2 regions of the Cobetia amphilecti genome follow, and region 2 is predicted to be linked to the other one. Evidence: riboswitches for the same ligand, from Rfam matches in the RefSeq annotation. Region 2 holds a riboswitch; the other holds the start of a gene.
What was found. Region 2 has a riboswitch for thiamine pyrophosphate ahead of R1T44_RS07840 (ABC transporter ATP-binding protein). Riboswitches for the same ligand answer to the same signal wherever they lie in the genome.
Positions count from the first base shown of each region.

Region 1: linked by a shared signal. The riboswitch ahead of tenA (thiaminase II) and the one ahead of R1T44_RS07840 (ABC transporter ATP-binding protein) in region 2 are both predicted to bind thiamine pyrophosphate.

Region 1 covers NZ_CP136695.1:3,454,280-3,457,676, forward strand. The annotation lists gene R1T44_RS14745 (TIGR04283 family arsenosugar biosynthesis glycosyltransferase) at 1-669, shown strand, start outside; gene R1T44_RS14750 (TIGR04282 family arsenosugar biosynthesis glycosyltransferase) at 662-1,387, shown strand; TPP riboswitch at 1,541-1,667, shown strand; gene tenA (thiaminase II) at 1,814-2,473, shown strand; TPP riboswitch at 2,634-2,774, shown strand; gene thiC (phosphomethylpyrimidine synthase ThiC) at 2,901-3,397, shown strand, end outside.
Region 2 covers NZ_CP136695.1:1,819,878-1,823,274, reverse strand. The annotation lists gene R1T44_RS07850 (potassium/proton antiporter) at 1-252, opposite strand, end outside; gene R1T44_RS07845 (phosphotransferase family protein) at 390-1,355, opposite strand; TPP riboswitch at 1,520-1,633, shown strand; gene R1T44_RS07840 (ABC transporter ATP-binding protein) at 1,692-2,444, shown strand; gene R1T44_RS07835 (ABC transporter permease) at 2,441-3,208, shown strand; gene R1T44_RS07830 (ABC transporter substrate-binding protein) at 3,355-3,397, shown strand, end outside.

The sequences.
Region 1 (3,397 bases), 1.6 Mb from region 2:
ATTGCCCTGAGTCGCCTGCGCGCGGGCGGGGACTGTGAAGTGATCGTGGTGGATGGTGGCTCGACGGATGGCACCCCCTCACTGGCCCGACCGCTGTGTGATGCCGTGCTGAACAGTGAGCCGGGCCGGGCACGCCAGATGAATGCCGGAGCCGCGCGTGCACGCGGAGAATGGCTGCTGTTTCTGCATGCCGATACCGACTTGCCCGACAATGCGCTGGCATTGCTCAAGGAGGCCGTCACGACGCATCGCCGCAGCGACTGGGGCCGCTTCGATGTCAGCATCAAGGGCGAGTCGCCGTGGTTACCGATGATCGCCGCCATGATGAATCTGCGCTCGCGGCTGACCAGCATCAGCACGGGCGACCAGACCCAGTTCGTGCAGCGCTCGACCTTCGAGGCCATCGGCGGCTTTGCCGACATGCCACTGATGGAAGATATCTGGCTGAGTGCCCAGCTCAAGCATCTGACCCCGCCAATGAACCTGACGGCGCGTGTCACGACCAGCGGTCGACGCTGGGAGACCCACGGCGTCTGGCGCACCATCGTCAAGATGTGGGGACTGCGGCTGGCGGCCTGGTGTGGCATCTCCCCTGCACGCCTGGCACGCCTTTACGGCTATCGCGCCGCGGCGCAAGCCTGTGAGCAGCGCGGCATGCCCCATGCGTGACGCGCCGTTGCCTACCTTGCCCACAGCTGATGCCGCGTCAGAGGTGCGCCCGACTCTCATCATCTTCGGTCGCCTGCCCATCGCCGGCCACTGCAAGACACGCCTGATCCCCGCACTCGGCCCCGAGGGCGCAGCTCGACTCTATGCGCGGATGCTGAGCCATATCGTTGACCACGCCTGCGCCGCGCGCCTCGGCAAGGTCGTGGTGATGCTGACGGCCTCTGCCGAGCCGTCGAGCCAGGCACCTGAACAGGCGGCTCTGCGGGTAGCGCTGGAAGCCAGGCTGCGAAGCGTTGTCGATGCCTCTGCCGACCTCACCTTCGAGGCGCAGCCGCAGGGGGAACTCGGTGAGCGAATGTCCCGGGCCATGGCCCGACATCTGCCCGAGGGGCCGGTATTGCTGATGGGCTCCGATCTGCCGGCGCTGGACAGCCAGCGGCTGCGCGAGGCAGCCCATAGACTGCGCACTCACGACGCGGTGCTTCAGCCCACCGACGATGGCGGCTATGGCTTGATCGGCCTCAAGGCGCCCTGCCCGCAAGCCTTCCTGCTACCCCGCTGGAGTCATGCCCATGTCTGCCGGGACACTCTGGAGCTGCTGGCCCGAGCCGGGAGAACGGCCGCTTGCCTGCCGACCAGCTGGGATGTCGATGAGCCGCGTGACCTTGCGCGACTGTCGCGCCACCTGCCGGCGCTCATGGCCGACCTTGCCGCTTGAGGCTCTTTATAAGCCCGCTTGAGACTCTTTATAAGCCCGTCTGAGGCTCTTTACACGTTCGGCATGCCTCCCAAAGTCGTATGCATTTTTGCTCACACTGCCCTTCTTCTGCGCCGCAGGGCTGTTACACTCGCTGCATCGTGACTCATATGTCACAGCTTGACGGGGTGCCGGTAAGACCGGCTGAGATGTCATGCGCAGGCAATGTCCTTGCGTGAATGACGATCCCGCCGAACCTGATCCGGCTAGTACCGGCGTAGGGATCAAGCGCGAAGCGATGCCACTCGATATCGTCACCACTTTCTCACGGTGACTGTCGGCACCTCCCCCGCTTTTCCCCTGCTCCTGTTCCGGTACTGGCCACGCTTGCGCCAGAGACCTGCCGCCCCATCACGGGTCGTCAGCACGCTCACCGAGGGATGCGTCATGCCTAGTTTCAACGACCTGTCCAGTGCCTGCGCCGAGGAATGGCGTGACTATCTCGAGCACGACTTCGTTCGCCAGCTGGGCGAAGGTCGTCTGCCGGAGGAGTCCTTCCGCCATTACCTGCAGCAGGACTACCTGTTCCTGATCCACTTCGCGCGCGCCTGGGCGCTGGCCGCCTACAAGAGCCGCACCCTCGCGGAGCTGCGTCAGGCCACGGCCAGTCTCGACACCATCCTCAATACCGAGCTCGATCTGCATATCGGCTACTGCAGCGAGTGGGGCATCAGCGAGGATGACCTGAGCGAGCTGCCGGAATCCCGCGCCACCCTGGCCTATACCCGTTACGTGCTCGATTGCGGCCAGCGCGGCGACCTGCTCGATCTGCACGTGGCGCTCGCGCCCTGCCTGATCGGCTACGGCGAGATCGCCGAGTGGCTGCTCGATCAGGACACCACCGAGATCGAGAACAATCCATACGCGGACTGGATCGCGATGTACTCCAGCGATGACTTCAAGGAAGCCGTCGAAGCCGAGCGTGAATGGCTGGATGCGCGGCTCTCGGAGGTCTCGGAGCGTCGATTGGGTGAACTGGTCGATGTCTTCCGGGACGCCACGCGACTCGAGATCGACTTCTGGCAGATGGGCCTCGATCGCGCTTGAGTCATCACAGACTGACGTCCCGGCGCTCGCCATGAACCGCTCGGGATGACGCCATCCTCCATGGATGGCACGACCGACAGGCCAACAGAGCCTGGATGCGAGAATGCTCCCCGTGGCAAGCCTGACGCTTCGGGCAACACACTCTCGCATTGAAATCTGAACACGCTTGACGGGGTGCCGGTGGAACCGGCTGAGATCCTGCATGCATGCTTCGCCGCCCTGACGCGCGAGCTTGCCAGCAAGGGGTCCCGTGGAACCTGAACCGGTTAGGACCGGCGTAGGAATCAAGCTGATGGCCAGCCGCTGCGCGCGGCCGCCTCGCTCCCGGGCCACCTGTTGGCAAGGAGTCGGCGACGACCATCCTCTCCCTGCGCACGGTCTTCCCATGATGACGTCAGCCGTGACGTCGCCCTTTGAGGAGACCTGCATGAGCACTGCCCCGACGACACAAGACCCGCAAGCCACCAACGCCGCCGAGTCACCGCTCGCCTCGCAGCCTGATGCTGCCCCCAAGGCACGCGCGCGTGCCGGTCGCAAGGATGGCAGCCGCCATCTCGCCAGCGAAGCACAGGTCGACGCCGCCGCCATCGCACCGCTGAGCGGCTCGCGCAAGATCTATATCGAAGGCTCCCGCCCGGACATCCGCGTGCCCATGCGCGAGATCGGCTGCTCGCCGACCCAGACCTCCAGCGGTCTGGAAGAGAACCCGCCGATCGTCGTCTACGATACCTCCGGCCCCTACACCGATCCGGCGGTCGAGATCGACATCCGCCGGGGCCTGGCGCCGCTGCGCGAGAAGTGGATCGAGGAACGCGGTGATACCGAACAGCTCACTCAGCTGAGCAGTGAATATGGCCGCGTGCGCCAGGCCGACCTGCGCCTGTCGTCACTGCGCTTCGAGCTGGACCACCGCCCGCGTCGTGC
Region 2 (3,397 bases):
AAACGTGGACAGCCGCGTGCGCAGGCCGCCATCGAGCAGGATGAGCGCCAGCGCCAGGTTACCGATCATGTAAGCGGATGAGGCGTCGTCGAACTGGATGCCCAGTACGCCATCTTCACCCGCCAGCATGCCAAGGCCGAGGAACAGCAGTAGCAGCGGCATGCCAAGACGCGCCGAGACGCGGCTGGCCAACACGCTCAAGGCGATCAGCGTGCCTGCCAGCAAGAAATAATAATTCAGGTTCTCTACCACGAGTGCTCCCCCGCCAAGCCCTACATCAGATCTCGAGTGACGTCCATGACGACTCACCCACAGTATTCCATGTCAGCGATGGGGCTGCAGAGAAATTTCACACCTTTCATGTACTTGCAGCGTGCAGCACGCGGATTTCACGCCAGGCTACGCGGCGAGACCCAGGCTGGGGCTGCCGCAAGCTCAGCATAGGGCCGCGGACCGAAGGCCTCCATCGCCCACAACAGCGCACGGCACAGCTCGCGCTGGCCGTCGAGATCGATCATGCGCCCATGGCGCGAATAGCCCTTCATGAAGGCCTGACGCTGCTCCGGCGTTTCCAGCAGCAACTCCACCAGCGCCCAGTCGAACTCGATCGGCGCCCACACCAGCGCTTCCCAATCGCTCCATACCCAGCCTGTGGCGGCGCACAGGTATTGATCGGCGCGCATGTCCGGCAGACACCACACCGCGCGAGTCGGTGCCGGGAAGGTGCGCTTGAGCAGCGTGCCAAGCTCCGCGCGACGCGGGTGATGGGCAAGAAAGCGCGTGACGCGGGTATTCCAGTGCAATAGCGGCATCGGCTGCGCCAGCGGCTGGCCGAAGCCGGACACCGTGTCCTGATGCAGGCGACCAAGCTGGTCGCCCAGCAGCTCACAGAAGGTGATGCTGAGATCGCTCGGCTGCCCGCTGGACCACGGCAGGTGCCAGATGGGCGCGCCATCGAGACGCCCCAGAAAGGTCAGGGGCAGTGGCGGAATCGGCAGACGCGCGGGCAAGGCGCCCGCTAGTCGCGTCAGGCCCTCCGGCGTCGCCCAGCGATCGGCGCCGAAGACCCCGCGCATGGCGCGCCAGAAGGGGTCATGGTCTGGGCCGGTGCGCGCCAGCTTGATGAGGCCGGGCGTGCCGCCACGCTGGCGCCATAGCCAGTTGGCGCTATCCGGCCAGGCGAGCGCCAGCGGCTCGAGCGGTTGACCCAGATAGGTCGAGAGCCGGCGGGTCAGTGACTCCTCGGGCCAGCCCCTGGGCACGGGACGCGGCTCGCCCACGGCCTCAGCCGTGCTCGGCCGCCGTGGGGGAACGGGATAACTGGAACAGGTCGAGAGATCCGGTGTGTCGGGCATGATGATCTCCTTGGGCTACACGTCTTGTTACAGTAATGCTCAGCATACCCAAGGCGTGGCACATCGGCATAGTCCGTTTCGCACGCCACCTCTGCCCTGCCCACCGGACCCGCCCCCTGACCCGCGTCGGACAAGACACCGGCAAGAGAGTGACGTTACACTGTCGACCTGGATGGGGGTGCCCGAGGATGGGCTGAGAGCCGCAGCGATACGTCGCGCGACAACCCCTGGAACCTGATCCGGTTGATACCGGCGGAGGGAATCCCCGACGCGTGCCCTGCACGGCGCGTCACCTGCTTCCTCCTGCCGGCACGCCGCCTGACCACGGAATTGCCTGTGTCGCTGGGACTCACCCTCAACAACGCACGAATCGATTACGCCGGCCACACGCTGTTCCGCGATATTTCCGCGCGTCTGGAAGCCGGTAGCTGGACGGCACTGCTGGGGCGCTCCGGCTGCGGCAAGAGTTCGCTGCTGCGCCTGCTGGCCGGCCTTGAGATGTCAGACCTCCACCAGCTCGACCTCGCCACCGATGACGGTCAGCCGCTGACCGACCGCGTGGCCTGGATGGCGCAGCAGGACCTGCTGCTGCCGTGGCGGCGCGTCATCGACAACCTGTGGCTGGGCGATGACCTGCGCCGGCGGCCGCGCAATCGCAAGCTTGCTCATGAACTGCTGGCCGCGGTCGGGCTTGAGGGCCGTGAGCAGGCCTGGCCGGACGCCCTCTCGGGCGGTCAGCGCCAGCGCGTCGCCCTCGCCCGCACACTCTACCAGCAGGCGCCGGTCGTGATGATGGACGAGCCGTTCTCGGCGGTGGATGCCATCACCCGTCTGGAGCTGCATGATCTGGCCAGCCGCCTGCTCAAGGGCCGCACCGTCCTGATGGTGACCCATGACCCGCTGGAGGCATTGCGCCTCGCCGATCAGCTGCTGGTGCTGCGCCCGTCGAGCCTCCCGGGCCACGGCGCCGAGCTGGAACGCCTGCCGGGGCTTGGCGCCGCACGCCCGGTGCCACTGGATGACCCGGCCCTGCCACCGGCGCAGGCACAACTGATCGCCCGCCTGCGTGATAGCGAGGAGGCCGCATGAAACGTCTGCACGCCATGCGTCACCTCGTCATAAGCGCGCTGCTCCTGCTGGGGCTGTGGCAGCTGATCATTGCCGTCACCGCCGTACCGCCCTACATTCTGCCCACGCCGCAGGCCGTGCTCGAGGTCTTGATCGAGAAGGCGCCGCTGCTGGCCCATCACGCTGGCGTCACCATCAGCGAGATACTGGCCGGGCTGGTGCTGGGCATTCTGCTCGGCCTTGCCACCGCGCTGGCGCTGGCCTTCATTCCCCGCCTGCGCCGCACGCTGCTGCCGATGCTGCTGATCAGCCAGGTGATACCGCTGTTCGCGATCGCGCCGCTGCTGGTGCTGTGGCTCGGCTATGACATGCTGTCCAAGGTGGTGATGGCGACACTGATCATCTACTTCCCGGTCGCCTCCACCGGCTACGACGGCCTGCGCCAGACCCAGCAGGGCTGGCTGGATCTTGCCCATACCCTGGGTGCCAGCCCATGGCGCCGACTGATCCACATCCAGCTGCCCGCCGCGCTGCCGGCACTGGCCTCCGGCATTCGAATGGCCGCGACCGCCGCCCCCATCGGCGCCGTCATCGGGGAATGGGCCGGTGCCAGTCAGGGGCTGGGCTATCTGATGCTCAACGCCAACGCGCGCATGGAGATCGACCTGATGTTCGCCGCCCTGCTGGTGCTGGTCGCCTTCTCCCTGCTGCTCTATTTCTCGCTGGATGCGCTGCTGCGCGCCCTGATGCCCTGGCACCGCGACCGGCTGACACGTCTGAGCTGACACGCCTGGGCTTCGAGCAACTACCGCAAGACCGCAAGATCGCGTAACCGAAAGACGCAACGACGCTCGACACAAATTGCATGAGCCTGACGACTGCCGCCCACGAACGGCAGCACCACTACCCTGTGATCACAAGGAACTCCGCCATGTCTCTTTCGTCATCGGCGCCACGGCGCAAAGCGCAGCCGA